Regions from separate parts of the Azotobacter chroococcum genome, predicted to be linked through region 2. Evidence: riboswitches for the same ligand, from Rfam matches in the RefSeq annotation. Region 2 holds a riboswitch; each other region holds the start of a gene.

What was found. A riboswitch is a leader RNA that binds a small molecule or an ion and turns the genes downstream of it on or off. The one in region 2 is predicted to bind cyclic di-GMP.
Region 1: linked by a shared signal. The riboswitch ahead of ACG10_RS19580 (hypothetical protein) and the one ahead of ACG10_RS19000 (glycoside hydrolase family 70 protein) in region 2 are both predicted to bind cyclic di-GMP.
Region 3: linked by a shared signal. The riboswitch ahead of ACG10_RS01370 (calcium-binding protein) and the one ahead of ACG10_RS19000 (glycoside hydrolase family 70 protein) in region 2 are both predicted to bind cyclic di-GMP.

Annotation. Positions count from the first base shown of each region.
Region 1 covers NZ_CP011835.1:4,175,777-4,186,292, forward strand. Annotated here, with positions in the region: gene ACG10_RS19570 (hypothetical protein) at 173-394, shown strand; gene ACG10_RS19575 (catalase family peroxidase) at 691-1,692, shown strand; cyclic di-GMP riboswitch class I at 2,054-2,129, shown strand; gene ACG10_RS19580 (hypothetical protein) at 2,231-5,944, shown strand; gene ACG10_RS19585 (xanthine phosphoribosyltransferase) at 6,119-6,691, shown strand; gene ACG10_RS19590 (c-type cytochrome) at 6,744-7,166, opposite strand; gene ACG10_RS19595 (cupin domain-containing protein) at 7,308-7,856, opposite strand; gene alr (alanine racemase) at 7,945-9,030, opposite strand; gene ACG10_RS19605 (RidA family protein) at 9,064-9,417, opposite strand; gene dadA (D-amino acid dehydrogenase) at 9,392-10,516, opposite strand, start outside.
Region 2 covers NZ_CP011835.1:4,056,130-4,066,645, reverse strand. Annotated here, with positions in the region: gene ACG10_RS19005 (alpha-L-rhamnosidase-related protein) at 190-2,808, shown strand; gene ACG10_RS19000 (glycoside hydrolase family 70 protein) at 3,035-5,245, opposite strand; cyclic di-GMP riboswitch class I at 5,668-5,753, opposite strand; gene gshA (glutamate--cysteine ligase) at 6,284-7,867, opposite strand; gene ACG10_RS18990 (PaaI family thioesterase) at 8,046-8,435, opposite strand; gene ACG10_RS18985 (Tex family protein) at 8,440-10,516, opposite strand, start outside.
Region 3 covers NZ_CP011835.1:277,113-287,628, forward strand. Annotated here, with positions in the region: gene ACG10_RS01345 (MFS transporter) at 1-851, opposite strand, end outside; gene ACG10_RS01350 (hypothetical protein) at 1,023-1,307, shown strand; tRNA gene ACG10_RS01355 (tRNA-Arg) at 1,448-1,524, opposite strand; gene ACG10_RS01360 (multicopper oxidase family protein) at 1,682-3,769, opposite strand; gene ACG10_RS01365 (multicopper oxidase family protein) at 4,045-6,108, opposite strand; gene ACG10_RS01370 (calcium-binding protein) at 6,456-7,409, opposite strand; cyclic di-GMP riboswitch class I at 7,498-7,572, opposite strand; gene ACG10_RS01375 (TerC family protein) at 7,675-8,421, opposite strand; gene ACG10_RS01380 (CitMHS family transporter) at 8,520-9,824, opposite strand; gene acnB (bifunctional aconitate hydratase 2/2-methylisocitrate dehydratase) at 10,203-10,516, opposite strand, start outside.

The sequences.
Region 1 (10,516 bases), 120 kb from region 2:
ACTCGCCGTTTCTTATCCGATGAAGTCACCAAGCCCTCGGGCGCCTGCCAAGTCTGCACGACCATCGCGTGCGGATGGAGCCGAGCCGCCGACAGAAGGAACTCAGGTCGAAAGGTTCAGCAACCTCTCGGCCTGCCATTTTCACGAAAATCGACAAACTAGAATAAAAATGATGAAAGCCAGTGCCATCCCCCACTCCTCCTCCCGCCGCTTCCAGGTTCGCGATATTTCCGCCCAGTATGGCTGGCCAACCTTCGACCTCGTTTTCCACGACGCAGAGAGCAGCGTCGTGCGCTGTTCGGAAGCCATATGGGACTCGGAAGCCCAGGCTCTGGTCGAGGCAGAACGGCTCGAAGCCTCTCACGCCTGTCCCGTGCACTGGGAAGCGTCCTGACGGCCCGCCCGAGCCGCTCGATCGGCCGACTCCGGCGCCCGAAGTCCCCGACACCGCATTGCCACCCAGCGCCCGTCGACCTGCCCGCCGGCACAGAGCGCGATTCCGCGCCTGAACGGCTGCGGGCGGGTGGCTCAGGCCGTCGCGGTCTATTGGACCATGGTCCACGAGAAACAGCCTGCACGCCTCCCGCACACACGGCGGCCGGCCTTGTCATATCCGCAACCGGCTGCTGGCATGAAGAGTGCCGTATCCGCCACGGCGGTTCTTCAATCAGGGACAACGAGGAAAACAAGATGCAGAGGAAAGATCTGCCGGGCTGGCTGCTGGCCGCCGGCCTGGGACTGGCCGCCCCCTTCGGCATGGCGGCGCAGGACGACGTGACCCCGGAGCAGGTGGTCTCCGCCCTGGAGGACACCTTCGGCGTGACGCCGGGCGAGCGGCGCAACCACATCAAGGGAACCTGTGCGACCGGCGAGTTCGTCGGCCTGCCCGCCGCGGCCAGCTGGTCGCGCTCGGCGCTGTTTTCCGGACAGCCCGTGCCGGTCGTCGCGCGCCTCTCGCTGCCAGGCGGCAACCCCAAGGTCCCCGACACGGCCAGGTCGCCACGCGGCATGGCCCTGGAGTTCCGCCTGCCCGGCGGCGCCCTGCAGCACATGACCATGCTCAACACCCCGGTCTTCGGCGCGGCGCATCCGAAAACCTTTCTCGACCAGATCGTCGCCCTGAAGCCCGACCCGGCCACTGGCAAACCCGACCCGGCCAAACTCGAAGCCTTCAAGGCCAGCCACCCGGACAGCCGGGCGCAGGCGCAATTTCTCGCCGAACACAACCCGCCGCCGAGCTTCGCCAACAGCAGCTACTTCGGCATCCACACCTTCAAGTTCGTCGACGACACCGGCAAGGCCACCCTGGTGCGCTGGCGCTTCGTGCCCGAGGACGGCGAGAAGCAGCTCTCCGACGAGGAGCTGAAGAGCCTGCCGGCCAACTTCCTCGAGCAGCGGCTGATCGAGCGCACCGCCCGGGGGCCGCTGCGCTGGGACATGCTGGTGAGCATTGGCCAGTCCGGCGACCCGGAGAACGACCCGACCCAGGCCTGGCCGGAGCACCGCGAGCAGGTGAAGGTCGGCACCCTGACCCTGAGCGCGGCGATGCCGCAGAAGGGCGCCGCCTGCGAGAAGATCAACTTCGACCCGCTGGTGATGGCCGAGGGCATCGCCCCGACCGACGATCCGATCCTGCGCTTCCGCTCGCCCGCCTACGCGGTATCCTTCGCCAAGCGGCTGAGCGGGCAGTGACAGCAGGCGAAATACTGGCCAGCCGGGGCAGGCGAAGCGGCAGGTCCGCTGGTCGGAAAGACCTTCCCGCCCCGGATGACAAAACGAAAATACCCACCTGAATCCAGCCATTTATCTTCTGATCGCTGGCAAATATCGATATTTGCCGGCATCGAAGATCGAGTGGGTTTCTGCTATCGCATCGCCAGACCTTGGCTAGACTCAGCTGCAGAGTGCCAGCCCGTGATTGCACACTGACATGCATGTACATGGCTGCCTGCATGGCCTGGACACTGACGCGGCGGACTGTGGCAGCAGTCCGCCGCACCTAGAAACCATCACCTCGAGACGTTGCGGAGTTTTCGCGGAAGCTGTCGCACGTATTAGTCAAAGCCACACCCGCAGTGATGCGGGGCCGGAAAGCCCAGGGTCTTGCCCAAGACAGCCAGGCTGCCTCAACCGTGCGACGAGCACGTCGGTCGGTCCGTATCGATAGGACTGGAACTGCCACTTCAGTGGACGAAGTTCCCCAAACCCTCTATCGAGCAGGAGCTTGACCATGGGCACCATCTTCGAAACTGGCGAAGACGAGATCATCTACGTCAACGACGTCACCATCGACGAAAGCGAGGGGCTGCAGACCAGCGGCGTCGCCACGGCCACCGAGGACAACAACGACGACGACATACTGCTGAGCTCCATCGCCACGCTGCTCGGCACCCTGGACACCTTGGGTGCCCCCGCCGCCGGCGAAGCCATCGAGGCGGCGCAGAACCAGGTGCTGACCTTCGAGGCCGATGTGGACCCGAGCCTCAAGTTCACCCTGAAGAATGGCGAAACCGTGGTTACCGAGGTGCTGAGCGCCTTGAGCACGACCGCTGGCGGCGACCCCATCACCCTGGTCTGGATCAACGCCACCACCATCTTCGGCTATGCCGACCGGGGGGGAGCGAATGAGCGGGTCGCCTTCGCGCTGGTCCTGGAGAAGATAGAACCGACCGTCGGCGATCCCGGCGGCGCGCGAGTCACCATCGTTCAATACGAAGCGATCGAGCATCCCGATAACGGCTCCTTCGACGAGGCCGTCGACCTCACCGGTCTGGTGTTCGTCGATGCCGTCCAGGACGTCGCTTTCGACGACTTCTCCACCGCTGCAGCCGGACAGAACGACTGGAACCTGGTGACCGATCCCGAGACGGGAATCCAGCTCCTGTTCACTGGCTTTGAGCGGGGCATAGACACCGTCAATACCAGCGACTTCGGCATCGGCAGCAACGCGCAGTCGATCGGCGATACCGACGGGATAATCGTCGACTTCGTCAAAGGGCAGACCACGCCGACCCAGACCAGCGCCGACGATCTGGCCAACATCGATTTCAAAGAGCGCGTGGAAGGCCCGAGCGCTGGCTTCACCCTGGTCCAGGTGGGGGGCGGTCCGACCAACCGTGTGGATGCCATGGTCGTTGCCTATGACTCGGATGAAGTGGGCAAGAATCCGCCCCCGCCCGACGGTGATGGGGCCGCGACGGACGACTACACCGACGGCAACATCGATGGCACGCCAAAGACCATCATCAGCATCAAGGTCTGGTTGGTCTCCGACGACCCCAACGTCGCCGAGGTTTTGGTGCGCACTTGGCTACGCGACGGGGAGGTGACCTCAGGTGACGACAGCGGCGTCAGCTTCGCCATCGACGGGGATGGCGTGAAGATCACCGGCCTGCTGGACAACTACCGCGTCGAGTTCGCAGTCGACGGCATGCTCGATCGCTTCAGCGTGCAGAACGTCAGCGGCAGCGGCGGCAACAAGACCTTCGACCTCGGCGACATCCGCCTCGGCGGCCAGGTAGGCGACCAGGCCGAGGTCGGCAGCCATATCAACTTCGAGGACGACGGGCCGAGTCAGACCGTGACGGCCGGCACCACGACGGTGTCCGTCGAACTCGACGAGACCACCGGCGACAGCGACCGCTACGCCAGCGGCGAAACCGCCGACACTTACGTCAACGACGACAACGGCCACCTGGCCCAGGTCACCACCACCGTGGCCGGCGGCCTGGTCAGCCTGTTCAGCGCCGCCGGCGACTACGGCTCGGACGGCGCCGGCACCCTCACCCCGCTGCTGAGCTTCGTCGGCGTGCCGCCCGAAGGCCTCGCCACCAGCCTGAGCGCCACCCACGGCGGCGCCATCACCCTGTTCGCCGACAGCGCCACCCAGCTGAGCGGCAAGGACACCGATGGCCACACGGTGTTCACCATCGCCATCGTCGACGTCGGCGGCGGCGTGCTGCAGTTGCAGACCACCCTGATCGAGGCGCTGGACAACGGCAACGACACCCTGTTCGACGAGGCCGTGGCGCTGCTGCTACCCGCAGGCGCGCTGGAGCTGCAGTACCAGGTCACCCGCAGCGATGCCGAGGGCGACACCGTCGTCGCCTCCGACACCATCCTGCTCGCCGACGACGAAAACTCGGTCTTCGGCTTCGACGACGACGGGCCGACCCAGACGGTGAGCGCCGTCGCCAATGCCGCCGCACAGCTGGAAGTCGAACTCGACGAGACCACCGGCGCCAGCGACCGCTATGCCGCTGGCGAAACCGCCGACACCTACGTCAACGACGACAATGGCCACCTGGCCCAAGTCACCACCACCGTGGCCGGCGGCCTGGTCAGCCTGTTCAGCGCCGCCGGCGACTACGGCTCGGACGGCGCCGGCACCCTCACCCCGCTGCTGAGCTTCGTCGGCGTGCCGCCCGAAGGCCTCGCCACCAGCCTGAGCGCCACCCACGGCGGCGCCATCACCCTGTTCGCCGACAGCGCCACCCAGCTGAGCGGCAAGGACACCGATGGCCACACGGTGTTCACCATCGCCATCGTCGACGTCGGCGGCGGCGTGCTGCAGTTGCAGACCACCCTGATCGAGGCGCTGGACAACGGCAACGACACCCTGTTCGACGAGGCCGTGGCGCTGCTGCTACCCGCAGGCGCGCTGGAGCTGCAGTACCAGGTCACCCGCAGCGATGCCGAGGGCGACACCGTCGTCGCTTCCGACACCATCCTGCTCGCCGACGACGCGACCTCGGTGTTCAGCTTCGACGACGACGGGCCGCTCCCCCTCTCACCGGTGGCAGGCAGCATCGTCAACGCCGCGGGCGAGTCCGAAGCCTTCGCCCTGGATGACGACTCGCCGGAGAGCTTTGCCGCCAACTTCGGCTCGGATGACAAGGGCAGCCTGGTGTTCACCGGCATGAACAACCAGATACTGGCAAACGGAGCAGCGCTCAAAGACACGGCCGGCAACGCTCTCACCTCCAACAACGTGGCGATCACCCTCAGCGGCTTCGGCACCCACATGCTCACCGCCTCCGCAGGTGCGACGACGGTGTTCACCATGACCATGGACAGCACCAGCGGCGAGTACAGCATCGCGATGTTCGCCAGGATCGACGACGGTTCGTTCGACTTCGACAACTTCGCCACTGCACGGGCAGGCAAGTTCAGCTGGCTGGGAGTGGCCGGCGACGAGTTCGCCGACAAGGACCTGCTGGTCACCGGCGGTGTCCCGAATGTGACCACGGTGAACAACGACTCGGACGACCTGGCGGCCAACAACCAGTGGATCAACGCGGCCACCACCGATACGCCGGCGGAATTCCTGCGTCTGGACTTCGTCGATCTGGGGATTTCGGCCAACCAGGGCGGCAGCGATATCAGCACCATCCCGACCGCAACGCACTATGACGCCAACAATGTTGGCTTCACCATCATGCAGACCCAGTCCGGCCGACCGGTGGATGTGCGGATCACGGCGATCGATACCGAGGAGGGTCGCGGGATCGGCGGCAACGACATCGCGGCGGACCTGACGACCGGCACCCCCGACGAGATCATAGCCGTCACGGTGATCACCAACTCCCAGGACCCGGAGAACAACACCAAGACCTATCTGAAGCACGACGGGATAGATGACAGCGGCTTCGTCATCTGGGGAGAGAACGACGTGATCGTGCTCAACCTGGAGGGCGCCAACGCCAACCAGGCCCATCTGCGCGACCAGGTCTTCGTCAGCACCGAAGACGGCTTCAACCGCCTGGAGATCGGCAACGCCGAGGCCGTGGGCAGCAAGGACGCTTTCGCCATCGGCGACGTCGAGGTTGGCGCGGTCGGCCAGGAAATCGATCTCGCCTTCAACGGGCAGATCATCGACGGCGACGGCGATGCTGCCAGCATCGGCCTGGTCGGCGTAACCCTGGAGCCTGCCCCCGTGGTCTGACGCTCATGCCCCCGGACGCTCGCCGCCCGGAAACGACGCTGGCCGGCGGTGGCGCGTTCCACCGCCGGCCTCTTTTTGTCTGCTCTTTCGCCCGCCCACGTCGCCCTGTACTGTGCGTCGATCGGCGCTCCCGCGGGTCCATCAGGCGGCTTGCGGCTCATTCGAGGCAGTGTCATGGAGCAGTTGAAGCGAAAAATCCGCGAGCACGGCAGCGTGCTCTCCGAGCAGGTCCTGAAGGTGGATGCCTTCCTCAACCATCAGGTCGATCCGCCGCTGATGCAGGCGATCGGCCGGGAGTTCGCCCGGCGCTTTCGCGACCAGGGCATCGACAAGGTGCTCACCCTCGAAGCCTCGGGCATCGCGCCGGCGCTGATGACCGCGCTGGAACTGGGCGTGCCGCTGGTGTTCGCCCGCAAGCACCGCTCGCTGACCCTGACCGACAACCTGCTGACCGCCCGGGTCTATTCCTTCACCAAGCAGGTGGAGAGCACGGTGGCCGTATCCGCCAGCCATCTGGCGGCCGGCGAGCGGGTGCTGATCGTCGACGACTTCCTGGCCAACGGCCAGGCCGCGCTGGGGCTGGCCGCCATCGTCCGCCAGGCCGGGGCGAACCTGGTCGGGATCGGCATCGTCATCGAGAAGTCCTTCCAGTCCGGCCGCCGGGCGCTGGAGGAGCAGGGCTACCGGGTCGAATCCCTGGCGCGAATCGCCTCGCTGGCGGGCGGCCAGGTCAGCTTTCTGGAGTGAGCAGAAACGACGAAGCCGCCCGCAGGCGGCTTCGTCCTCGGCCAGGTCGCGATCAGAGACCGGACATCTTGCCGATGGCGTCCTTCAGCTCGTCGTCCGAGCAGTCGGCGCAGGTGCCTTTCGGCGGCATGGCGTTGAGGCCGGCGATCGCCGACTTGAGCAGGCCGTCGAGACCGCCCTTGGCATCGGCGCGGGCCGTCCAGGCGGCGCCGTCGCCGACCTTCGGCGCGTTCAGCAGGCCGGTGCCGTGGCAGGCGTTGCAGTACTTGGCGACGATGTCGTCGCCGCTACGCGCACCACCGCCGGCGGCGCCGGCAGCCGCGGTAGCGACGCCCTTGCATTCCTGGCCGGCCACGCAGACCTCGCCGACCGGCTTGAGACGCTCGGCGATTTCCGCGTCGGTCGCGGCCTGGACACTCGCCGCCCACAGGGACAGCACGGCGACCGGGGCCGCCAACATCTTGATCAGATTCACCCTTACCCCCCTCATCGTGGCTGGTTACGTGCGCCCGCGGCCACGGGTTTTCGCGAGCGGGCGGCAGTATAACCTTATGAAAGGCAGGCCGAAACAAGTCGACACAAGGCGGGCCTGCGGCCCGGCGACCCAGTGCGCCGCTCAGCAATGCGCCGGCGTGGCGGCGCTGAGCAGTCGCGCCGGCGCCGCGAAGGGATTGCAGAAGCGGTGCGGCTGGCCGGCAACCAGGTAGTAGCCATCGCCGCTCTCGAGGATGTAGCGCTGCTCGCCGACCTGCAGTTCCAGGCGCCCTTCGACGAGGATGCCAGCCTCCTCGCCGTCGCGGACCAGCAGCGTCTCGCCGCTGTCGGCGCCCGGCGGATAGGTCACCGAGAGGAAGGCCAGCGCCCGGTCGGGATGGTCCTTGCCGATCAGGCGCATGCTCAGCGGTCCGCGCGACAGCTCGACCTGCTCGGCGGCGCGGTAGACCACCGGGGCGCAGGTTTCCGCCTCGAGGTCGTGGGAGAAGAACTCCATCAGCGACATGGGAATGCCGCCGAGAACCTTCTTCAGGGAGCTGATCGAGGGGCTGACACTGTTCTTCTCGATCATCGAGATGGTGCTGTTGGTGACGCCCGCACGCTTGGCGAGTTCACGCTGGGAGAGGCCTTTGAGCTTGCGTATGGATTGCAGTCGAACACCGACGTCCAAGGCGGGAATCCTCTCGGGAGCCTGAACCAGTTGCGGTTAATGATGGCAACGGCGTTCAGTATTTACAACGCTCCGCCGCAAATTCCGTTCAGCCGTGCCAGACGCGGGCGACCCGCCGCACGTTGCAGAACAGCTGGTAGGCGATGGTGCCGGCCGCCGCCGCCACCGCGCTGGCCGGCACCTGGGCACCCCACAGCTCGACCCGGCTGCCGAGGCCGGCCCGGGGCAGCTCGGTGAGGTCCACGGTGAGCATGTCCATCGACACCCGGCCGATCAGCCGCGCCGGCTGGCCGTCGACGGCCAGCGGCGTGCCGTCCGGCGCGTGTCGCGGGTAGCCGTCGGCATAGCCCATGGCGACCACCCCGACGCGAGTCGGCCGCGGGCTGACGAAGCGCGCGCCGTAGCCCACCGGCTCGCCGGCCGGCAGCTCGCGCACGCTGATGATCTTCGACTCGAGGGTCATCACCGGCTGCAGCCGGGCCGCCTGCGCCTGGTAGTGCTCGAAGGGCGTGGCGCCGTAGAGCATGATCCCCGGGCGCAGCCATTCGCCCTCCTGGCCGCGGCGGAACAGCTGCGGCCAGCCGAGCAGCGCCGGCGAGTTGCGCAGGCTGAACTCCCCGTCGAAGCCCTCCGTCGCCGCCGCGAACTGCGCCAGCTGCTCGGCGACCCGCGGGCTGTCCAGCTCGTCGGCGCGGGCGAAATGGCTCATGGCGACGATCTTCGCCGCCTTGCCGCTGGCTGCGAGGCGCGCATGGGCCGCCCGGTAGTCGGCCGGCGCGAAGCCGACCCGGTGCATGCCCGAATCGAGCTTCAGCCAGCAGGTCAAGGACCGCGCCAGGGGCGTGCGCTCGATGGCCTCCAGCTGCCAGGGCGAATGCACCACGCACCACAGGTCGTGGCGCTGGATCGGCTCCAGCTCGTCCGCCTCGAAGAAGCCTTCCAGCAGCAGGATCGGCGCGCGGATGCCAGCCTCGCGCAGCTCCAGCGCCTCCTCGATGCAGGCCACCGCGAAGCCGTCGGCCTCGCCTTCCAGAGCCTGGGCGCAGCGCAGCGCGCCGTGCCCATAGGCATCGGCCTTGACCACCGCCAGGGCGCGGGCGCCGCCCAGTTCGCGGGCCAACCGGTAGTTGTGGCGCAGGGCGGCAAGATCGATCAGGGCACGGGCGGGGCGCATGGGATGTTGCTCTCGAAGGGGTAAGGGTGAGCCTCAGGGCAGCGCGGCGACGACCGTCATCTCCACCCGGGCGTCATCGCTGTACAGCCGGGCCTCGACGCAGGCCCGCGCCGGCGCGCAGCCGGCCGGCAGCCAGGCGTCCCACACCGCGTTGAGGCCGGCGTAGTCGGCGGCCATGTCCTTCAGGTAGATGGTCACCGAGAGCAGCCGCGACTTGTCGCTGCCGGCCTCGGCGAGCAGCCGGTCGACGTTGGCCAGGGTCTGCCGGGTCTGCTCCTCGATGCCGCCGCCGTAGTCGTCCGCCAGCTGCCCGGCCAGGTAGACAGTGCCGTTGTGGACGACGATTTCGCTGTAGCGCGCTTCAGTTCGCAGGCGCCGGATGGACATGGGTGGAGTTCTCCTGGGAGTTGCCGTAACGGGAAATGTCGAGGCCTGCGGCGCTGATCTGCGGGCGCTTGCGTGCCAGCAGGTCGGCCAGCAGGCGGCCGGAGCCGCAGGCCATGGTCCAGCCCAGTGTACCGTGCCCGGTGTTGAGGAACAGGTTGCGGTAGCGGGTCGCGCCCACGATCGGCGTGCCGTCCGGGGTGGCCGGGCGCAGGCCGGTCCAGAACTCGGCGCGGGCCAGGTCGCCGCCGCGGGGATAGAGGTCGCCCACCACCAGCTCGAGGGTTTCGCGCCGGCGCGGATTGAGCGACAGGTCGAAGCCGGCCAGTTCGGCCATGCCGCCGACGCGGATGCGCTGATCGAAGCGGGTGATGGCGACCTTGTAGGTCTCGTCGAGGATGGTCGAGGTCGGCGCCAGGGCCGGATCGACGATGGGAATGGTCAGCGAGTAGCCTTTGAGCGGATAGATCGGCGCGCGGATGCCCAGCGGCGCGAGCAGCTGCGGCGAATGGCTGCCGAGGGCCAGCACGTAGTGGTCGGCGCTTTCCAGGCGGCCGTCGATGCGCACGCCTGCGATGCGCCCGCCGTCGCTCTCCAGACCCTCGATGTGCCGGCCGAAGCGGAACTCCACGCCGAGCCCGGCGGCCAGCTCCGCCAGGCGGCTGGTGAACAGCCGGCAGTCGCCGGTCTGGTCGTTGGGCAGACGCAGGGCGCCGGCGAGCTTGTCGGCGACGCCGGCCAGGGCCGGCTCGACGCGGGCGATGCCGGCGCGGTCGAGCAACTCGTAGGGCACCCCGGAGCGCTCCAGCACGGCGATGTCCTGGGCCGCGGCGTCCAGCTGCTGCTGGGTGCGGAATAGCTGGGTGGTGCCCAGCTGACGGCCCTCGTAGTCGAGGCCGGTCTCGGCGCGCAGCTCGTCGAGGCAGTCGCGGCTGTACTCGGAGAGACGCACCATGCGCTCCTTGTTCAGCGCATAGCGCGCGGCGGTGCAGTTGCGCAGCATCTGCGCCAGCCAGAGGTATTGGCGGGGATCGGCGGTCGGCTTGATGGCCAGCGGCGCGTGGCGCTGCAGCAGCCACTTGAAGGCCTTGAGCGGCACACC
Region 2 (10,516 bases):
CCACTCTGCACCGGGAGGACAGCGGACATTGCCTGCTGCGGTTATCTGCAGCTACGAGTCAAATCCCTCCGCCACTGACTTCCGACCCTGGGGCCCTTGGTCCTGAGGTCGTACACCTCAAGGAAAAAGCGCGATACGCAAGGAAACGCGCCTCTTGCTTACCAATAATCCCAACAATAGGAAGCTCGTATGTTTCGTCGCAAATATCTTGGCACCACTGCTATGACCGCTGTAGCGCTGTCCTTGGCGGCGCTCTACGGGGGCGCTTATGCTGACAATCCCCAGGCAGCCCAGACCGGGGAGGACGGGGTAGATAACTCGGTGATCTTCCCAGCCTACCCACTCGAGCCGAACGGTCGCGATGAAACGGTCACCGTGTCGGTAACCAATCAGGAAGCGGCGCAGCGCACCTATACGATCAGCACGACGATGGACCTTCGTGACGATGCCGAGAAGCGGCGGGTTTTCACCGAAGATGCCGCGCACCCCTTGCTGCGGAGCGGCAACTTGATGTTCGATGGCCTGTTCGCCATGGCCATGGACGACTTGAAGATGCTGAGTGTCAGCGAGATCCGTGACGGCAGCTACAATGCTGGCGAGCCCATTGCCTGCAACTGTTTCCAGACAGGAGAAAAATGGACCTACGTCTGGACCCGTGACTTGTCCTATGCGGCCCGGCTCGGCTTGGCCGAGCTTAATCCTGCGCAAGTTATCAATTCGCTGCGCTTCAAGACCAGCGACTTCCGTGAAGGGGCTCAGTCGCCTGCGAGCCTTCCCGAGGGCACCCTTCAGATTGTTCAGGATACCGGCTCCGGCGGCAGTTGGCCGGTGAGCACGGACCGTGTGACCTGGGCTCTGGCGGCCGAAAGCGTTCTCAACAGCCTATCCGGTGAGGCCTACGACAAGTTCTCGGATTATGCCTACGCCGCCTTGCGCGGCACCATTGAAGCTGATCGCCAGGCGGCATTCGATCAGGCGCTCGGCCTGTATAACGGTGAGCAATCCTATCTTGACTGGCGCACGCAGACCTACGCGACTTGGATCGTCGATAACCTGAGTCACATGTCCGAGTCCAAGGCTCTGTCGACCAACGTCGTTCATTACCAGGCGCTGCGACTGACCGCGCGACTGGCCCGTGAACATGGTGATGCGCCGCTGGCGCAGCGCTATGATGATTGGGCCGATGCGCTGAAGGACAAAATCAATAAACATTTCTGGCTGGAAGAGGCGGGTTTATACGCGAGTCTGACGAGCGCGGCCGAGGATCAGGCACCCGTCGAAAAATTCGACATGCTCGGCTCGGCTCTGGCCATCCTGAGCGGGATCGCTCCGTCAAGCCGTGCATCGGAGGTTCTGGCCAACTATCCGCATGGCGAGCTGGGCGTTCCGGTGTATTACCCGCAGCAGCCGGGTGTAGAGGTCTATCACAACCGTGCGCTATGGCCCTTTGTCACTGCATATGAGCTGCAGGCGGCTGCCAAGGTCCGTAATTCGGCGGTCGCAGATAACGCGATCCAATCCCTCGTGCGGGGAGCGGCATTGAATCTCTCCAACATGGAAAACCTGGAGTGGCTGACCGGAAAGCCTTTTTATGATGATGGCCCGGTGATCAACTCCAAGCGTCAGCTGTGGTCTGTCGCGGGTTATCTGAATATGGTCATCGGGACGATATTTGGATATCAAGTCGACAAGTCTGGAATTACGGTCGAACCATTCCTTACGGCCAAAGCACGGCAGTTGTTCGGTGATTCACCCCAGGCACGGCTTTCCGGACTCCACTACAAGGGCCGCTCTCTCGACGTGGTGCTGAATTTGCCGAAGGCGATGTCCGGGACAGGCTACTACATGGTTGAGACGGTACGCTTGAACGGAGCGCCGGTTACCGGCGTCATCGAAGAAAGTCAGCTGAACAATGCTGCGAACGTCATCGAAGTCGACTTCGGTGACTTGCATGCCGGTGATACGCGTATCACCATGGCGCCAGAGGTCGATCCAGGCGATCATCGGGATCCGCGTGTCTTTGCTCCTGTCGAGCCGCAGGTCACCTCCATTGTGCAAAAAGATGGCAAGTACACTGTCCACTTTACGGATAATGGAAATACCGGGATTTCGAGCGACTCGGTGTACTATCGTATTTTCCGGGATGGCAAGCTCGTTGACGATCGATTGACGCAGATGAGCTGGACTGACCGCAGCAAGGCTCCCGCCGGATCCCGTGTCTGCTATGCAGTGCAGGCAGTCTTCAGCAGCAGTGGCCATCGTTCGCATCATTCGGCGCCGTTCTGCTCCGATGAGGCAGCGGTCCAGGTCATTCCTGTGACCGATGCTCGCGTGCTTAGTAATGTTGCGGTAACGCCGCCCTCTGACGGTATTACCGAGCCGACGTTGCGCGACTGGGGTGCTCCCACCGATACGTTGGAAATCCAGGACATCGCTATCAGGGAGTCTGGTCGCTACGCCATCGAGCTGGTCTATAACAACCATCAATATGCCATTAATACCGGGGTCACCAACGCGGTGAAACAAATTGATGTGCTGAGAGGCCGCAACAAGGTGGTAGCTACCGGTATCGTGCAAATGCCGCATGTCGATCCGCGTAATGGTGAGCAACCTCTGAGGACGTCTACGGAGATGGCGGTCGATCTGGAGCCCGGAAACTATCGTCTCGTGTTCAGCGATTATTTCAATATGAGTTATCTGAAGTCGAATGCCATCTATTCCGGTAGCGGCGGAATAGGCGGTCCTGTCAATCGGGCCAGCATTGCCAAGGTGCGGATTGTGAAACTCGGGCCTTCGGACGTCCGCTAAGCATGTCTGATCGGTGCCCCCGAAGATAACTTCGTCAGAGTTGGAGTCGATGGTTGTCGACCCGATGCAGTGCATCGGGTCTTCCGCATCAGCTCGAGGGATTCGATGCGCCTATCAACATGCGTCGAGAGGTTTCAAAACGGAGCAGGACAAAATATCGGTCAAAGAGGGCGGCCCGCTGGCGAGCCGCCCTCCCTTCAAGCGAACCGCTCGGTGACGAGCAGGCTCACTCCTGGGCCTGGAGATCCGGAACCCAGGCGGCCAGGTAGCCCTTCACGTCCACGTTCTGGGTGCCCTTGACCTGAACGGTGAGGCGGCCGTCCTTGTCGGTCTTGAGCCGCTCCGGCTGGTAGCCCATGGCGTCGACGAACCACTGGTTGCGGTGCTGCGCACCCATGTCGACGGTGATCGTCGTATCCAGCGCCGGGTTGTTGCCGGCGACCACGGCCACACCTGTCTTGCGGTCGTTGCCGAGACGGATGTTGCTGACCAGGTCCTCGCCGTTGCTGCCGGTGTTGCTGTTCTCGTAGCGGATCACCTGCTCGCCCTTGGCGAACTGCTTGCGCAGCTTGAGGATGTTCACGATGTCGTCGCGGTACGGTGTCGGGGTCGACATGTACGGCTTCGAGGACATGAACATGTCGCCGTAGAAGACGGTCGGCACGGTGTCCTTGGTGGTCAGCAGGATGGCGTACATGGCCGGGACGTTGTGGGGCGCCCACTGCTTCTCGACGCTGTTGCGGTCGGCGTCGTACTTCTCTAGCTGACGCAGTTCGTAGGGCTGGCTGTTCGGCTCGTAGCCCCCGGCCTCTTCCTCGGTCAGCGGGACGTTCACCAGGATGTTGTGCTCCTGGTCGTGGTTGTTCACGAACGACCAGTTGGGCAGTGCCGGACCGCCGTTGACCCGGTCGATCAGTGATGCCTCGAAGGCGTAGCGCAGCGGCGCCCAGTCGCGGCCGAAGGAGAACATCAGGCCCGAGAAGGGGCCGGCGTCCATGGCCATCTGACCGTAGTTGTTGGACTGCTCGAAATCGACCTGCTGGGCCACATAGGACTCGATATAGCTCAGGTGCTCGTTGACGTCCTCGCCGGCGAAGTAGTTGAGCCGCTGAGTCACCTCGTCGCGCAGGATATCGGTGTTGATGTGGGAGGCAGCATCGATACGGAAACCGTCGAAACCGAAGTCGAGCAGATATTTCTGCCAGTTCAGCTGCTCCTGCTGCACGTCTTCGCGGATGGTGTCGAGGTCGTTGCCCACCAGGAACTCGAAGTCGAGCACGTTGGTACCGATGTGCGATGCGTCGTTCTCGGGGCCATCGTAGCGCAGCGCGGTGACCCTGGCGTCGTCTTCCGATTTCTTCGAGTAGCCGGGCTGGGCGGCCAGGTACTCGTCCATCAGCGGGCCGATGGGGTTGGGGGTCATGCGCAGCTCGGCCAGCATAGTGGCGCGGATATCTTCGTCGCTGCCCGTGTAGCCGTTCTCGCGCGCGAAGTCCATGAAGGTCTGCTCGACGACGCCACTGCGCGGCTCTTCGTAGTACAGGAAGAGCGGCGCATACACGGCGTTTTCGCTCTCCGCGTTCTCGACCGCGAACCAGGTATCGGCCAGCAGATAGCCGTCGATGGTGTTGATCTTGCCGTACTTGGCCGCGTCGCTCTCGGCCAGGAAAGCCGGGAGGTAGTTTTCGGGATGGTTCGGGCCAAGATAGCGGTAGAGCTTGCTGTTGGCATCGCTGAGCACCCGGAACAGGCCTTGGTACTGCGTCGTGGTGCCGTGGAAGTGGAAGTAGTCCCATTCCTTGATCACGCCGTGCTCAGCCTGCCCCGGCGCCGAACCCTTGCTGTAGGTCGAGTAGAGATAGTGGTCGAGGAAGGGGTTCATCGGGTTGCCGTACATGTCGATCCCGGTCACCGGCAGCACGTGGCGCTCGTTCAGGCCGATGATCTGGTTCGGAACCACGTCGACCTGGATGCGGATGTCGTTGTTGTGCAGGGCGCCGATGGCCGCCTTCAGCTCGTCGGCGGTACCGTACTTGGTCGGGCCCTTGTCGTAGGCGCCGAGGTCGTAGCGGTCGGCAATCGCGTAGCCTTCGCCGTACTTGGAGTCGGAGGCGGCGCGGTAGGGCGGCGGCGACCAGACATCGGTGATGCCCCACTGCGCCAACTGCGGGGCATTCTCGGCCAGGGCCTTGTAGGTCGCATTGTCGTTCGGCTGATAGAGCGCGAACGCCTGGAAGATGACGTGCTCGTCGAGTTTCTCGTTGGAGACGAAGACGTCACCCGACGCGGGCTGCCGGACTTCGGGCTTGCCCATCTCGACCTTCACGCTGCCATCCGGCTCGGTGGTGATCGCCTGGATACCGAGAAACTTTTTCCGGCCCTGGCCTTTCTGCTCTTCCTCGGCCGACGCGTCGTGCTGCACTTCCTGCCATTTCACGCCGCCCTTGCCGTCGGGTACCTGCTCGAGCGCCGTGGGGGTCTGTGCCGCAACCGCTGCGCCTGACAACAGGCCTGAAATCGCGATGCTGAGCAGGGAAATTGCAAAAAATTGGCTTGGTGATGCTCTCATGGGGAGTCGCTTTACCTTGTGTGATGAGAAGTCACGACAGGGGCGCTGCCAGGGGCAACTTCCTGCTGGCCAGGGTGGCGTCGGGTGTGCTCATGTCGATACCCCTGACCCTTCTCGGTTGAGTGACCCATCGGAAGAGGACATGCGCAGTCTTGCCAGGCATTGCTGCATGCACCCGGGCGGCCTGATCCGCACGCGACGCGGCCGCACTGCAGGCACGGGGCACCAGCAGGGGCGAGTGAAAGAGCAATAGTTCAGAAGCGAGCACGGAAACCGTGTCGACATACAAAACTGGCGGTCCCGCTATCATCGGAAAATTTCCTTTAGACCGGAGACTTTGCGTCGCCATCTTTCGATGGTTTTGCCTTTTTCAGTTCAGCTTCCGCTCACCGTGGAGTGAGTTGACCCAGGGAGCGAAGCTGTGGCGCTCCAAAAGACAGCGCTATCTTTGCAAGCAGGCTAACGATAACATGCTGTTATACATTCGTATATGTTGACTTCGATGAACGGTTGACTGACCGAAACATTGCAATCTTCGTTAGCTACTTGCGGTGAAAAGGAGCAAATAAGGAGCAACCCTGCCGGATTGGAGGAGTCCTTGGGTAACGGGAAGAGCTCGTTTGGCTGTAACCCGCCCTTAACTGCACGGACTGGCTGAAAGGGCCTTGGTGGCAGTGTCCAGGCCGACCGATAGGCGGCGAAGCAAGCATCTGGTTTAGCGCTGCCCGGCATTCCTGGTCCGTCAGGGAGGCGTAGGCCTCTGCCTCGAAGGCCTGGCGCGCCTCCTCGTCCAGCGGGCGGACGCAAAAGCTTGCGCCGCAATGAATGCCCCGTTAAGCGGCAGGTGGATTCGCCAGGGGGCGCCTGCCGACAAGACGGCCGGCTTGCCGGCCTTGGTGGTAGCGCTCAGGCTCCGGCGGTCTGGATGCTCGTCTGATACGCCGCGACGAAGTCGTCGAAGCTGCCGCTGTCGCGGCGTTCCAGTTCGGCCTGCTCGGCCAGCGAGGCGCGGGCCTCGGCTTCGAAGGCCTGGCGCTCCTCCTCGCCCAGCGGGCGGGCGCGAAAGCTTTCGGCGTGGGCCAGGCTCTGGCGCAGGGCGAAGGCGCGGAAGCTTTCGCCGCGTTCGCGCAGGGTCGCGAGGACTCTGGCCGAGGGGGTGAGCTCGGGGTTGGCGACCTTGGCCTGCTGGGCGTGCAGGGCGCTCGCGTAGCCGTCGCCGCCGTAGGCCCGGTCGAGCAGCTCGGCGCAGGGCTGCAGGCGTTCGAGCAACTCGCCGGCCCAGTCGGCGAAGAGTACCGGCTTGCCCCGGCGCTGCAGGTGCAGGCCGGGGCGGCGGCCTTCCTTGACCACCTTGAGGAAGTTGCCGGTGCAGCTGGCGCATTCGTCCGGGGCGAGGCAGGGGCTGTCCTCGAGGGCGCAGAACAGCAGGAAGGCGTCGAGGAAGCGCGCCTCGTCGAGGTCGATGCCCAGCGGCAGGAAGGGGTCGATGTCTAGGCAGCGCACCTCGACGTACTGCACGCCGCGGGCGACCAGCGCCTGGATCGGCCGCTCGCCGCTGCCGGTGATGCGCTTGGGGCGGATGCTCGAGTAGTACTCGTTCTCGATCTGCAGCACGTTGGTGTTCAGTTGCAGCCATTCGCCGTCGCGCTGAGTGCCGATCGCGGCGTACGGCGCATAGGGCGTGGAAACTGCCCGGCGCAGGCTGTCGGTGTAGCTGGCCAGGTCGTTGTAGCAGGGGGTCAGGCCGGCCTGGGCGTTGTTCTGGTAGCCCAGGTCGCTCATCCGCAGGCTGGTCGCCCAGGGCAGGTAGAGGGTGTCGGCGTCGAGCTCCTGCAGATGGTGCGGTCGATCGCGCAGGAAACTCCTGTCGAGCGCCGGCGAGGCGCCGAACAGGTACATCAAGAGCCAGCTGTAGCGGCGGAAGTTGCGGATCAGCGCGATGTAGCGTTCGGACTGGAAGTCGCGGACGCTGCGGGTGTCGCCCTCGGCCTGCTGGAGCAGCGGCCAGAGCGCTTCCGGCAGGGAGAAGTTGTAGTGGATGCCGGCGATGCACTGCATGGTCTTGCCGTAGCGCAGCGCCAGTCCCTTGCGGTAGACGTGCTTGAGCCGGCCGATGTGGGAGCGGCCGTAGCGGGCGATGGGGATGTCCTCTTCCGCCGGCAGCGGGCAGGGCATCGACGGGCTCCACAGGTATTCGCCGTCGAGCGTGGCGCAGGCGAAGCGCTGGATGCGCTCCAGGTCGGCGAGGGTCGCCGCCGGGTCGGTCTCGACGGGGGTGATGAACTCCAGCAGCGCCTCGGAGTAGTCGGTGGTGATCTGCGGGTGGGTCAGCGCCGAGCCCAGTGTCTCTGGGTGAGGGGTCTGCGCCAGCTCGCCATTGCCATCGACGCGCAGGCATTCCCGCTCGATGCCGTGCAGGCAGTGCCTGAGCAGGGACTGGTTGGCGGGCTCGCCCAGCAGGGCCAGGCGGCGGGAAAGTAGCTCGCTCAAGTTCGGATTCCTTCAGGCACGGTCGGCCCAATATGGGGACGGACGGACGGCTATACAAGTATCGTCGGCCCGGGGCCGGAGGGGAAATGGCGGCGGCAGGACAGGAGCATGGCGCCGCTTGTGGTGGGAAAGGCCGGCGGCCGTTTCCCACCCTGCCCAAAGCGGGGCAACGGAACGCCTACAGGCGGGCGAAGGTGGCCAGCGCCTTGGCCACCAGCTTGCCGTGCTGGTGCACCTCGGCCTCGATCACCTGGGTGCGCTTGCCGCTGTGCTCGACCCAGGCGCGGCAGGTCAGCTCGCCCTCGCTGACCGGGCGGATGTAGTTGACCTTGCACTCCAGGGTGACGCTGTCCGGCGTGCCGTCGTTGAGGCTGTGGCTGGCCTGGCCCATGGCGCTGTCGATCAGCGAGAACAGCGCGCCGCCGTGCAGCTTGCCGTGCAGGTTGCGCAGGCCGTCGTGCATGGCCAGGCGCACCGTCGCCTCGCCGCCGCCGGCGGACAGGATCTCCAGGCCGAGCAGGCGCCCGAAGGCGCTGCTCCGGCCGACCTCTTCCTCTTGCATGCTCACGCGTTCACTTCCTCAGTTGCTTGGCATTGGCGAACAGCGCGGCCATGGCGTTGTTCGCCGCTGCCGGCTTGTCCTGGCCGGAATGGCGCTCGCTGCGCGGGGCATTGCCGCGCGGCTTGCCGCCGCCGCGCGGGCCCTCGACCTTCTCGCCGGGGGTGTCGCCCATGCGCATGGACAGGCCGACACGGTTGCGCGGGATATCCACCTCCATCACCTTGACCCTGACGATGTCGCCGGCCTTGACCACTTCGTAGGGGTCCTTGACGAACTTCTCCGACAGCGCGCTGATGTGCACCAGACCGTCCTGGTGCACGCCGATGTCGACGAAGGCGCCGAAGTTGGTCACGTTGGTCACCACGCCTTCGAGGATCATCCCCGGCACCAGGTCCTTGAGGCTCTCGACGCCCTCCTGGAACTCGGCGGTCTTGAACTCGGGGCGCGGGTCGCGGCCGGGCTTGTCCAGCTCCTTGAGGATGTCGGTGACGGTCGGCAGGCCGAAGGTCTCGTCGGTGAATCTGGCAGGATCGAGGCGTTTCAGGAAGCCCGAGTCGCCGATCAGCGAACGGATATCGCGGCCGGTGTCGGCGGCGATGCGCTTGACCACCGGGTAGGCCTCCGGGTGCACGCCCGAGGCGTCCAGCGGGTTGTCGCCGTTCATCACCCGCAGGAAGCCGGCGGCCAGCTCGAAGGTCTTGTCGCCCAGGCGCGGCACCTTCTTCAGCTCGGCGCGGCTCCTGAAGGCGCCGTTGGCGTCGCGGTAGGCGACGATGTTGCCCGCCAGGGTCGCGTTGAGGCCGGAGATGCGCGCCAGCAGCGCGGCCGAGGCGGTGTTGACGTCGACGCCGACGGCGTTCACGCAGTCCTCGACCACCGCGTCCAGCGAGCGCGCCAGCTTGAGCTGGGAGACGTCGTGCTGGTACTGGCCGACGCCGATGGCCTTGGGCTCGATCTTCACCAGCTCGGCCAGCGGGTCCTGCAGGCGGCGAGCGATCGACACCGCGCCGCGCAGCGACACGTCGAGCTCGGGGAATTCGCGGGCCGCCAGCTCGGAAGCCGAATAAACGGAGGCGCCGGCCTCGCTGACCATGATCTTGGTGAGCTTCAGGTCCGGGTGCTTTTTGATCAGCTCGCCGGCCAGCTTGTCGCTCTCGCGGCTGGCGGTACCGTTGCCGATGGCGATCAGCTCCACCGCATGCCTGGCGCAGAGTCTGGCGAGGGTCGCCAGGGTGCCGTCCCAGTCGTTCTTCGGCGCGTGCGGGTAGACGGTGGCGGTGTCCAAGAGCTTGCCGGTGGCATCCACCACGGCGACCTTGCAGCCGGTACGCAGGCCCGGGTCGAGGGCCAGGGTCACCCGCGGGCCGGCCGGGGCGGCGAGCAGCAGGTCGTGCAGGTTGCGGGCGAACACGTTGATGGCCTCGGTTTCGGCGGCCTCGCGCAGCTCGCCGAAGAGGTCGGTTTCCAGGTGGGTGTAGAGCTTGACCTTCCAGGTCCAGCGCACCACCTCGGCCAGCCACTTGTCGGCGGCGCGGCCCTGGTTGCTGATGCCGAAGCGCTCGCCGATCATCCCTTCGCAGGGGTGCATGCTGCCCGGCAGCTCCTCGCCGACCCTGAGGGCGGCGCTCAGCACGCCCTCCTGGCGCCCGCGAAAGATCGCCAGGGCGCGGTGCGAGGGCGCACCCTTGAGCGGCTCGTCGTGCTCGAAGTAGTCGCTGAACTTGGCGCCCTCCTGCTCCTTGCCGGCGACCAGGCGGGCGCTCAGGGTGGCCTCGGTCTTGAGGAAGCCGCGCAGCCGTTCGAGCAGGGTGGCGTCCTCGGCGAAGCGCTCCATGAGGATGTACTTGGCGCCTTCCAGCACCGCTTTCACATCGGCGAAGCCCTTCTCGGCATCGACGAAGCGTGCCGCCTCGGCCTCGGGGGCCAGCCCGGGGTTGCCGAACAGCGCGTCGGCCAGTTCGCCGAGGCCGGCCTCCAGGGCGATCTGGCCCTTGGTGCGGCGCTTCTGCTTGTACGGCAGGTACAGGTCTTCCAGGCGCGTCTTGGTGTCGGCCAGGTTGATCTCGCGCGCCAGTTCCGGGGTCAGC
Region 3 (10,516 bases), 800 kb from region 2:
CGCACGCTCAGCCAGAGGCCGACCAGCACTTCGCCGATGGCCATGGCGCTGCGCAGCGCGCCGAGTCCTTCCGGGCCGACCTGCAGGACCTCCTGGGCGTAGATCGGCAGCAGCGCCACCACGCCGCCGAGCAGCACGGCGAACAGGTCCAGGGAGATGGTGCCGAGGACGATCGGCCGCGAGCGGATGAAGACGATGCCGGCGGTGAAGCGCTCCCAGGCGCTGGCCTCGAGGCTCTTCGGCGGCTCGGCGAAGCGCACCGGCACCCAGCGCAGCAGCCCCAGCCCGAGCAGGAAGCCGGCCATGCACAGCGCATAGCTCAGCGGGCCGCCGCCGAGGGCGTAGAGCCCGCCGCCGAACAGCGGACCGGCGATGGTGGCGCCGCGCATGATCATGCTGTTGGCGGCGATCGCCGCAGCCAGCCGCTCGCGCGGCACGATCTGCGGCAGCAGGCTCTGCAGGGTCGGCCCGGTGAAGGCCCGCGCGCAGCCGAACAGCGCCAGCACGGCGTAGATCGCCGCGGTGTTCAGCGTGTCGCCCAGCGACAGCCAGAGCAGCAGGGCGCTGCACAGCGCCTCGACCGCCCAGCTGGCGGCGAGGATGCGCTTGCGGTCGAAGCGGTCGATCAGGTCGCCGGCCGGCAGCAACAGCAGCAGCATGGGGATGAACTGGGCCAGGCCGACACAGGCCAGCGACAGCGGATCGCGGGTCGCGTCGTAGACCTGCCAGGCCACCACCACGGCCTGGATCTGCAGGGCGCAGACGGCCGCCAGGCGGCCGATCAGGAAGGGCAGGAAGCCGGGATAGCGGTAGATGCTGGAACCGGCCCCGGAGGAAATCGCGTCGGACACGTCGTTACTCGCAGGCAAGGGTTGAGGGGAAGGGCGCCGCCCTGTGCCCCGCCACCCGCAGGCATTCGGTGGGAGCGCCGGTGTTTGTTGCCGCAGGGTGACACCGTCCGGAGCGCTTTCCAACCGGCCGGGGCCAGTCAGTGGGCGATCAGCGACGAGATCCGAGTCGAAATGCCGCATCTCATGAGCCAGGTCAATATTGACAAGCGCAATCGCTGGCTAGATTCGTGTCGTCACTACGCCAAGGAGGGCAACCTCATGCTGATGTCTATCGTTCTTTCCATCGTGTTCGCATGCTTCATCCTGTTCGTGACCGGCCTGTGTTTGGGACGCTGGCTGCGTTCACCGTCCGGCCCGACGCCGAAGACGAATAGGGCGAATGCAGCGGGCCAATGCCCGTTGAGCGGAAACTGCACCTGGCGCGGCCTCCACGATACTGCCGGGGCCGGGCGCTAGGCAGACAGGCGTTCGCCATGGGGCGGGTGTCGGGACAGACCCGGCATCCGCCCTTTTCATTCCGGGGCGGCAGACAGACGTGTGGAGAGAGCGCCAAGCGCATTGGCCGGCATGCCTGATTCGTCGATTCGCAAGGGAGATGGCGCGCTCGGCGGGATTCGAACCCACGACCCCTGCCTTCGGAGGGCAGTACTCTATCCAGCTGAGCTACGAGCGCGTTACGGGGATGTTCCGGGAGCGGGATTCGGTCGGGCGACCGGTGCCCCTGGAGCAAAGAGGCCATATTTAAGCATTAGCGGCGCGCTTGCACAACCCGGAACGCACGACGCCAATGTTGCGAGCCGGGCGGCGTGGCTGGCGCCGCCCGGCCGCTTTCAGTGGTGAGCCATCGGCATCGGCGTGGGCATGCCGGAGTTCGCCGTGCCCGGCAGGGCGATGCGCACGTTCTGCATCATGCCTTCGTCCTCGTGGTCGAGGATGTGGCAGTGCAGCACGAAGTCGCCGATGTAGCGGCGATAGCGTGAGCGCACGGTGGCGGTGTAGCCCTGCTGGAGGAACAGGGTGTCGCGCCAGGTGCCCTGCAGGTTGGCGTACTGGCTGGGAATGCCGTTGGCATCCGGGACCGGCGTGCCGCTCACCTCGTTGCCCTCGGGGTCCTTCACCGAGACGATCTGGAAGGGGTTCACGTGGATGTGGAAGGGATGGCCGAAGGCGAAGGCGGTCAGCTTCCACTCGTCGACGGCACCCAGCTCCAGCAGGCGGTCGAGGCGGCCCGGCTCGTAGGGCGAGCTGTTGACCGGCACGGGCTTGCCGCCTTCGCCGGTGCCGATCTCGCCGACCTCGAACAGCGGGGCCTGGCCCGGCGGCAGGACGATCTGGAAGCCGAGGCTGCGATGGTTGGTCACTTCGCTGGCGGCGATGTCGGCGTGCGGGGCGAAGGCGCTCAGCTTGAGGCCGTCGGCCAGGTCGGCGAGCACCTTGTCGCGCACCTTGCCCTGCGGCATGCGCGCCTTGGCGGCGGTTTCCAGCGCCTGGGTCAGCACCGCCTCGGGCGCCTTGCCGGCGGCCGGGCCGTCCACCGTCACGTAGCCGAGCAGCTCGCGCGGGTAGCTCTCGTTGTTGACGCTCTGCTCCGGCCGCAGGGTCTCGTCGATGATGCAGTAGGTGCCGGGCTCGGGGAAGACCATCAGCAGGTCCTCGCGATAGCCAGGCTGGAACACCGTGGAGTCGCGCCGAGAGACCGCGCCGCGGGTCAGGCCGTCGCCGGCGACGGCGAACTGCGCCAGCGGCGCGCCGGTACAGGCCTGCTGGATGAACTGCTCGCGGGCCTTCCGGCCCTTGCCGGGCTTGCTGGAGGCCTGGGCCGCGTCGAGCTTGCGGAAGCTCAGGCGGATGGAGTCGCGCACCCCGGCGTGGATGAAGCGCCAGCGCTCGACGCTGCCGGCCCTGGCGCCGACCACGTAGGGCTCGACCAGGCCGTTGATCGCGGTGCGCCGGCCGGAGGCGTTCCACTGGGTGCCGCCGGTCGGGGTGATGCCGAACTGGCCTTCGTAGCTCTCGATGCCGCCGACGTCGCCCTTGTCGCAGAGCCATTTGCCGTCGGCGTCCTTCTTGATGTTGCCGTCCTGGTCGCGGCAGGTATAGGCGATCTGCTGGAAGACCAGGACGCGTTCGCGGAAGGCCTCGCCGTTGGGCGCGGTCAGCAGGGTGTCGAGATCGCCGGGGATCAGGCTGCCGTCGTCGCGCGCCTGCGGCAGGCGGTCGCCGCGGATGATCAGCGGGCCGGCCATGCCCGAGGCGACCTGCAGCGCGGTCGCGCCGTGCAGGTGCGGGTGGTACCAGAAGGTGCCGGCCGGGTGGTCGGCCGGCACGTTGTACTCGTACTGGAAATCGACGCCCGGGTCGATCTTCAGCAGCACGTTGTCGGAGTTGCCGGACGGGCTCACCCACAGGCCGTGGGTGTGCATGTTGGTGCTGTTGAAGCAGTGCGGGCCGTTGTGCTCGTCGCGCGGCTTGCAGCTCGGGTCGTCCTTGGGCAGCTGGTTGCGCAGGGTCAGGCGGAAGGTCTCGCCCGGCCAGAGTTCCACCTTGGGCCCGACGTAGGGGATCAGCGGGTCGCTGGCCTCGCCCTGGAAGGCGCGCAGGCGCACCGCGTCGTCGCTGTCGGTGTCGGGGTTGTAGATCTTGCCGTCGACGTAGCGGATGGCCAGGTCGTAGAAGACTTCATTGCCGACGCTGGAGGCCTGCGGACGGGCCTTGAGCGGCGTGGCGGTCATCAGGCTCGGGCCGCTCTTGCCGGGTGCGGCGGGCGCGCCGCGCAGCAGGGCGGCCGGCGGTTCGCGGACGATGCGCGCGGCGGGTACTTCCGCCGCGGCCTGCTGGACGGGGGCGAGCTGGACGGCGACCCCGAGGGCAAAGGTGGAGGAGAGGGCGAACAGGCGGCCCCGGTGGAGGCTGGTCATGGGCTTCGTGGGTCCTTGAATTTCTTCTTCGTCGTCGTGCCGCCGCGGCGCGTGCCGTGGGCGGCTTCCTGCATCGACGATGCCGGTGCTGGGGGCTTACATCCGGAACGCCCGTCCCAGAGCGGTTTCGCGAGGCGGCCGGATTGTAGGGGAAGCCCTGTGTGATGCCCATTGTGAATGTGTGGGATTGTCAGGGGCCGCGTTCAGCGGCACGGTGATTGTGGGCGAATGGCGAACAGCGGGGCGGAAACGGGGCCTTCCGGCCCCGTCGCGGTTCAGTGCTGGTGTCCCGAGTCCTCGTCTTCTCCGCTGCCCGTCTGGGAGATGCGCACGTTCTGCATCATGCCCTGGTCCTCGTGGTCGAGGATGTGGCAGTGCAGCACGAAGTCGCCGGTGTAGCGCCGGTAGCGCGAGCGGATGGTGATCAGGTGGTCGTCCTGGACGAACAGGGTGTCGCGCCAGGTGCCCCGCATGTTGGCGTACTGGCTGGGGATGCCGTCGTCGCCGGGCGTCGGCGCGCCGCTCACCTCGTTGCCCTCGGGGTCCTTCACCGAGAGGATCTGGAAGGGATTCACATGGATGTGGAAGGGGTGGCCGAAGGAGAAGGAGGTCAGCTTCCACTCCTCGACGGCGCCCAGGGTGAGCTGGCGCTGCACCGCTTCCTGGTTGTAGGGCGCGCTCTCGAAGGGTTCGGGCTCGCCGCTGCTGAAGTCGATCTTGCCGACCTCGAAGCTGGGCGCCTGGCCGGGCGCCAGGACGATCTGGAAGCCGAGGGTGCGGTTGCCGGTTATCTCGGTGTCGGCGACCGGCTCGTGGGGGGTGAAGGCGCCCAGCTTGAGGCCGTCGGCCAGGTCGGCGAGCACCTGGTTGCGCACCTTGCCCTGCGGCATGCGCGCCCTGGCCGCGGTTTCCAGCGCCTGGCGCAGGAGTGTCGCGGGGTTCTGGCCGGCGGCCGAGCCTTTCACCTCGACGTAGCCGAGCAGTTCGCGCGGGTAGCTTTCGTGGTTGACGCTCTGCTCGGGGCGCAGGGTTTCGTCGACGATGCAGTAGGTGCCGGCTTCGGGGAAGACCATCAGCAGGTCCTCGCGATAGCCGGGCTGGAGCACCGTCGAATCGCGCTGGGAGACCGCGCTGCGGGTCAGGCCGTCGCCGGCGACGGCGAACTGCGCCAGGGGCGCGCCGGTGCAGGCCTTCTCGATGAAGCGCTGGCGCGCCAGCCGGCTCTTGCCGGGCGCGGCGGAGGCCTGGGCCGGGTCGAGCTTGCGGAAGCTCAGGCGGATGGAGTCGCGCACCCCGGCGTGGATCAGCCGCCAGCGCTCGACACTGCCGGCCTTGGCGTCGACCACGTAGGGCTCGACCAGGCCGTTGATCGCGGTGCGCCGGCCGGAGGTGCTCCACAGGGTGGCGAGGGTGCCGTCGCCGCGCGGGACGATGCCGAACTGGTCGTAACGCTCGATCCCCCCGACGTCGCCCGCGGCGCAGAGCCACTTGCCGTCGGCTTCCCGCTTGATGGCGCCGTCCTGGTCGCGGCAGGCGTAGGCGATCTGCTGGAAGAGCAGGGTGCGCTCGCGGAAGGGCCGGCCATTCGGCGCGACCAGCAGGGTGTCGAGGTCGCCGGGGACCAGGCTGCCGTCGTCCTTGGCCTGCGGCAGGCGGTCGCCGCGGATGATCAGCGGGCCGGCCATGCCCGAGGAGACCTGCAGCGCGGTGGTGCCGTGCAGGTGCGAGTGGTACCAGAAGGTGCCGGCCGGGTGGTCGGCCGGCACGTTGAATTCGTACTGGAAGGTGGTCTGCGGGGGGATCTTCAGGTGCACGTTGTCGGAGTTGCCGGACGGGCTCACCCACAGGCCGTGGGTGTGGATGTTGGTGTTGTTGAAGCAGTGCGGCACGTTGTGGTCATGCTCCCCATGGGGACAACTCGAGTCGTCGGTCGGCAGCTCGTTGTGCAGGGTCAGGCGGAAGGTCTCGCCCGGCCAGAGTTCCACCTTGGGGGCGACATAGGGGGTGGGGGCCTGCGGATCGGCCGCTTCGCCCGCGTAGGCGCGCAGGCGCACGGCGTCGTTCTGCCCGGTTTCGGGATTGTAGATCTTGCCGTCGACGTAGCGGACCTTCAGGTCGTAGAAGACCTCCGGCTGGGAGCCGGAGGTCCGCTGGCGCTCGGCGGAAAGGCGCTGCCCCGGCGTTCCCGGCTCCGGGGGGGCGCCGCGCAGCACGGCGGCCGGCGGTTCGCGGACGATGCGCGACTCCGCTATCGGGGCGGCGGAGGCGGTCTGGCTGGCAAGGCCGAGGGCGAGGGTCGAGGACAGGGCGAGCAGGCGCCCCGGACTGGTGCAGGTCATGTGCGAGAGTCCCTGATGTTGTTCTGTCGTCTGCCGCGGTCGCACATCCGGTCCGCGGGCAGGCCCGCCGGCCGGCCGGCGCCCTGCGGCGGCTTCCTGCCTCGGTTGAGTCGCTGATTGCAAGGGTGCTGCACGGAATGCCCGCTACTGCCCGGAGTGCTCGTCCCGGCGCGGCTTGGCGAGGCTGTTCGAAGTCTAGTGGAGCGCTCGAAAAGTTCCCTGAAGCCCGACGAAAAGCAGGGGCTCGGCTGCGTGGGTGGCGCCGGGCCTGAACGAAAATGCCCGCATCCTGCGATGCGGGCATGTTCCCTGTCGCCGCTGTGGTCCTGCCGCGCAGGAGCGCGGAGTCAGACGGGCGTGGCGAACTGGATGTCGCTGTCGGGGTTGAAGCCGGTGACCCCGACCAGGGTCAGCGACCAGCTGTCGTCGCCGGTGATGGTCAGCACGGTGTCGTCGCTGGCACCGTCGTCGTCGGCATCGGTCTGGGCGATGCCGAACAGCTCGTCGAACTGCGCGGCGGTGAGGCCGGAGAAGTCGAGGATGTCCTCGCCCTGCACGAAGTCGGTGATGGTGTCGTGGCCGTCCGTGCTGGTGGCGGTCAGACCGCTGCCGAAGCTGAACAGGTCGGAGTAGTAGCGGGTCTGGAGCGTTCTACCGGTGGTGAAGGTGAAGTCCTCGCCCTCGGAGAGCTGGCCGGCCAGGACGTCCACGCCGTCGACCCAGACCGAGGGCACGCCGGTAGTGGTCTGGTTGAGTTCGATGGTGTAGTCCTGCCCGCCGGCCAGGTCGTACTTGGTCACCAGGTAGTCCAGCCACTGGTTGTAATTCTTGGCGAAGTCGCCCTGGCCGGTGCCGTCGAGCAGCTGGCCGTCCTCGCCGACGTAACCCCCCATGCCGTTGGCGATCAGCCAGTCGGTGAAGCGCTCGCTGACGGCCTCGTCCTCGACGACCTCGAAGCTGTAGTGGAAGCCGTCCGCGCCCGCGCCGCCGGTCAGGGTGTCGTCGCCCTCGTGGCCGGTGAGACGGTCGTCGCCGTCGCCGCCAGCGAGACTGTCGTCGCCCTCCTGGCCGTGCAGGATGTCGTCGCCGGCGTCGCCGTAGAGGCTGTCGTCGCCCTGCTGGCCGTTGAGCACGTCGTTGCCGTCGCCGCCATAGAGGGTGTCGTCGCCTGCCTGGCCGTTGAGGTTGTCGTTGCCGCCTTCGCCGTAGAGGGTGTCGTCGCCGGCACCGCCGTTCAGCGTGTCCTTGCTGTCGGTGCCTTCGAGCGTTTCGCTGTTATCGCTTCCGTTGATTGCTGCCATTTTTCCTCCCCCACCCAGGCCCGCGGAGGAAGCAAGTGCGCCTCGAATGCACGGGCCAGGGTTTTCCGTTTCTGGATGAAGTTGAACGTCTGGCGGCCCGGCCATCTCGGTGAGATCCGTGGCTTTCCGTGCTCGCATCGCTACGAGGTTGGCTTTGGCAGGCAAAACGATAGCACTTAGGTGTCAATTTGCCATCTTGGAGCGTGACCTTGCCCAACGAAAAACGGGGCCGCGCGGGCCCCGTTTTTCGTACTGCGGCTGCGGCTTACTGGCCGGGGATGTCCCGGCTCAGGTGCACCGGTTCTGCGCGCGGACGGCGCATGCGGATGTTCAGCGCTTCCACCGCCAGCGAGAAGGCCATGGCGAAGTAGACGTAGCCCTTGGGCACGTGCACCTCGAAGCTCTCGGCGATCAGCACGGTGCCGACCACGATGAGGAACGACAGGGCCAGCAGCTTGAGGCTCGGGTGCTTGTCGATGAACTCGCTGATGGTGCCGGAGGCGGCCATCATCACCAGCACGGCGACGATGATCGCGGCGACCATCACCGGCACGTGGGAAACCATGCCGACTGCGGTGATCACCGAGTCCAGGGAGAACACGATGTCGATGATGGCGATCTGGACGATGGTGCCGATGAACTGGCCGCCGCCCTTGGGCGTCTCGTTGGTCTCGTCCTCGCCTTCCAGGCCGTGGTAGATCTCGGTGCTGCTCTTCCACAGCAGAAACAGGCCGCCGAAGAACAGGATCAGGTCGCGTCCGGAAATGCCCTGGCCGAAGACGTGGAAGAGGTCGACGGTCAGGCCCATGACCCAGGAGATCGACAGCAGCAGGAGAATCCGGGTGACCATCGCCAGCGCCAGGCCGAACAGCCGGGTGCGGGCCTGCATCTCCTTCGGCATGCGGCCGACGAGGATGGAGATCATGATGATGTTGTCGATGCCGAGCACGATCTCCAGCGCGGTCAGGGTGAAGAAGGCAACCCAGATCTCCGGGTTGGTCAGCCAGTCCATAAAGGGTCCTCAAATTGTCGGTTGAACGGCCGGCAGCGGGTGGCCGCCGGCCGTGGGAGTCTGTACGCGACAGTGTGAAATTTTCGTCAGTGCGTCGTTCAGTTGCCGGCCAGCGGGAAGACGCCGATGGCCAGCGCGGCGAGCATTATCGCCACACAGATCAGCGTGGCCAGCTTCAGGGCGAAGCGCTGCAGGTCGCCGAACTCGATCTTCGCCAGGCCCACCAGCAGGTAGGTGGAGGGCACCAGCGGGCTGAGCAGGTGCACCGGCTGGCCGACGATCGAGGCGCGGGCCATCTCCACCGGGCTGATGCCGTAGTGGCTGGCGGCCTCGGTGAGCACCGGCAGCACGCCGTAGTAGAAGGCGTCGTTGGACATGAAGAAGGTGAACGGCATGCTGACCAGCGCGGTCACCACGGCCAGATAGGGGCCCATCGCGTCGGGGATCAGCGCCAGCAGGCTCTTCGACATGGCGTCGACCATCCCGGTGCCGGAGAGGATGCCGGTGAAGATGCCGGCGGCGAAGATCAGCCCGACCACCGCCAGCACGTTGCCGGCATGCGCGGCGACGCGTTCCTTCTGCGCCTTGAGGCAGGGGTAGTTGATGATCATGGCGAGGCTGAAGGCGATCATGAACAGCACCGGCAGCGGCAGCACGCCGGCGATCAGGGTGCCCATCAGGCCCAGGGTCAGCATGGCGTTGATCAGCAACAGCTTCGGCCGGCGCGCTTCGGGGTACTGGGAGACGCTGACGTCGGAATGGTCTTCAGTGCCGTCGGCCAGGTGCAGCACGCCGAGGCGCGCGCGCTCGCGCTTGCCGTAGAGGTAGGCCATGCCCAGCAGGGCGGCCACGCCGATCGCCATGGCCGGGATCATCGGCACGAAGACGTCCGACGGGTCGACGTGCAGGGCGCTGGCGGCGCGGGCGGTGGGGCCGCCCCAGGGGGTCATGTTCATGATCCCGCCGGCGAGGATGATCAGGCCGGCCATGATCCGCGGGTTCATGCCGATGCGGCTGTACAGCGGCAGCATGGCGGCGACGCAGATCATGTAGGTGGTGGCGCCGTCGCCGTCCATGGAGACGATCAGCGCCAGCGCGGCGGTGCCGACGGACACCCGCAACGGGTCGCCCTTGACCATGCGCAGGATGAAGCGCACCGGCGGGTCGAACAGCCCCGAGTCGATCATCAGGGCGAAGTAGAGGATGGCGAACATCAGCATCACCCCGGTCGGGGCGAGCTTGGTGATGCCCTGCAGCATCATCGGGCCGATGTCGCCGGCGAAGCCGCCGAACAGGGCGAACAGTACGGGGATGACGATGAGGGCGATCAGCGCCGAGAGGCGCTGGGTCATGATCAGGACCATGAAGGTCAGGACCATGGCGAAGCCGAGGAAGGTCAGCATGGCGAGTACTCCGGACGTGGGGACGTGCTGCGTGGCCTGGCGGTCAGCGCAGGGAGGTCGACGGGCTGTGGGAGGGCAGGGCGGGGGCGGACGAACGGGAAACGGGGTGCATGGCAATCTCCACTCATTGTTTTTGTCGGGCGACCGGTCGGGCGCCGGCTCTGGAGATGGATGCTACGCAGCCAAACTTTCAGCGAGCTTTCGCTGGAGAAATGCGCTGATCGTGGAGTGAAAAAGCGTATCTTGCGGGGTGATCTGTCGGGAGTGTGAGTTCGGCGCCGAGTTCGCCTTCGCGCATTCCGCTACTTTCCGCTGCCGCCCATGAACATGAAGAAGCCCCGCACGGGGCGGGGCTTCTTCATTCAGCGGGAGTGTCGCTTAGACCTGCAGGACCGGGAGTTCGGCCTTGGCCGCCGCTTCCTTGTACTCGGCGATCTGGTCGAAGGACAGGTAGCGATAGATATCGGCAGCCATGGTGTCGATGTTCTTCGCGTATTCCATGTACTCCTCAACGGTCGGCAGCTTGCCAAGGATCGAGGCGACCGACGCCAGTTCGGCGGAAGCCAGGAACACGTTGGTCGCATCGCCCAGACGGTTCGGGAAGTTACGGGTCGAGGTGGAAACCACGGTCGAACCGGTCTGTACGCGGGCCTGGTTACCCATGCACAGCGAGCAGCCCGGCATTTCCATGC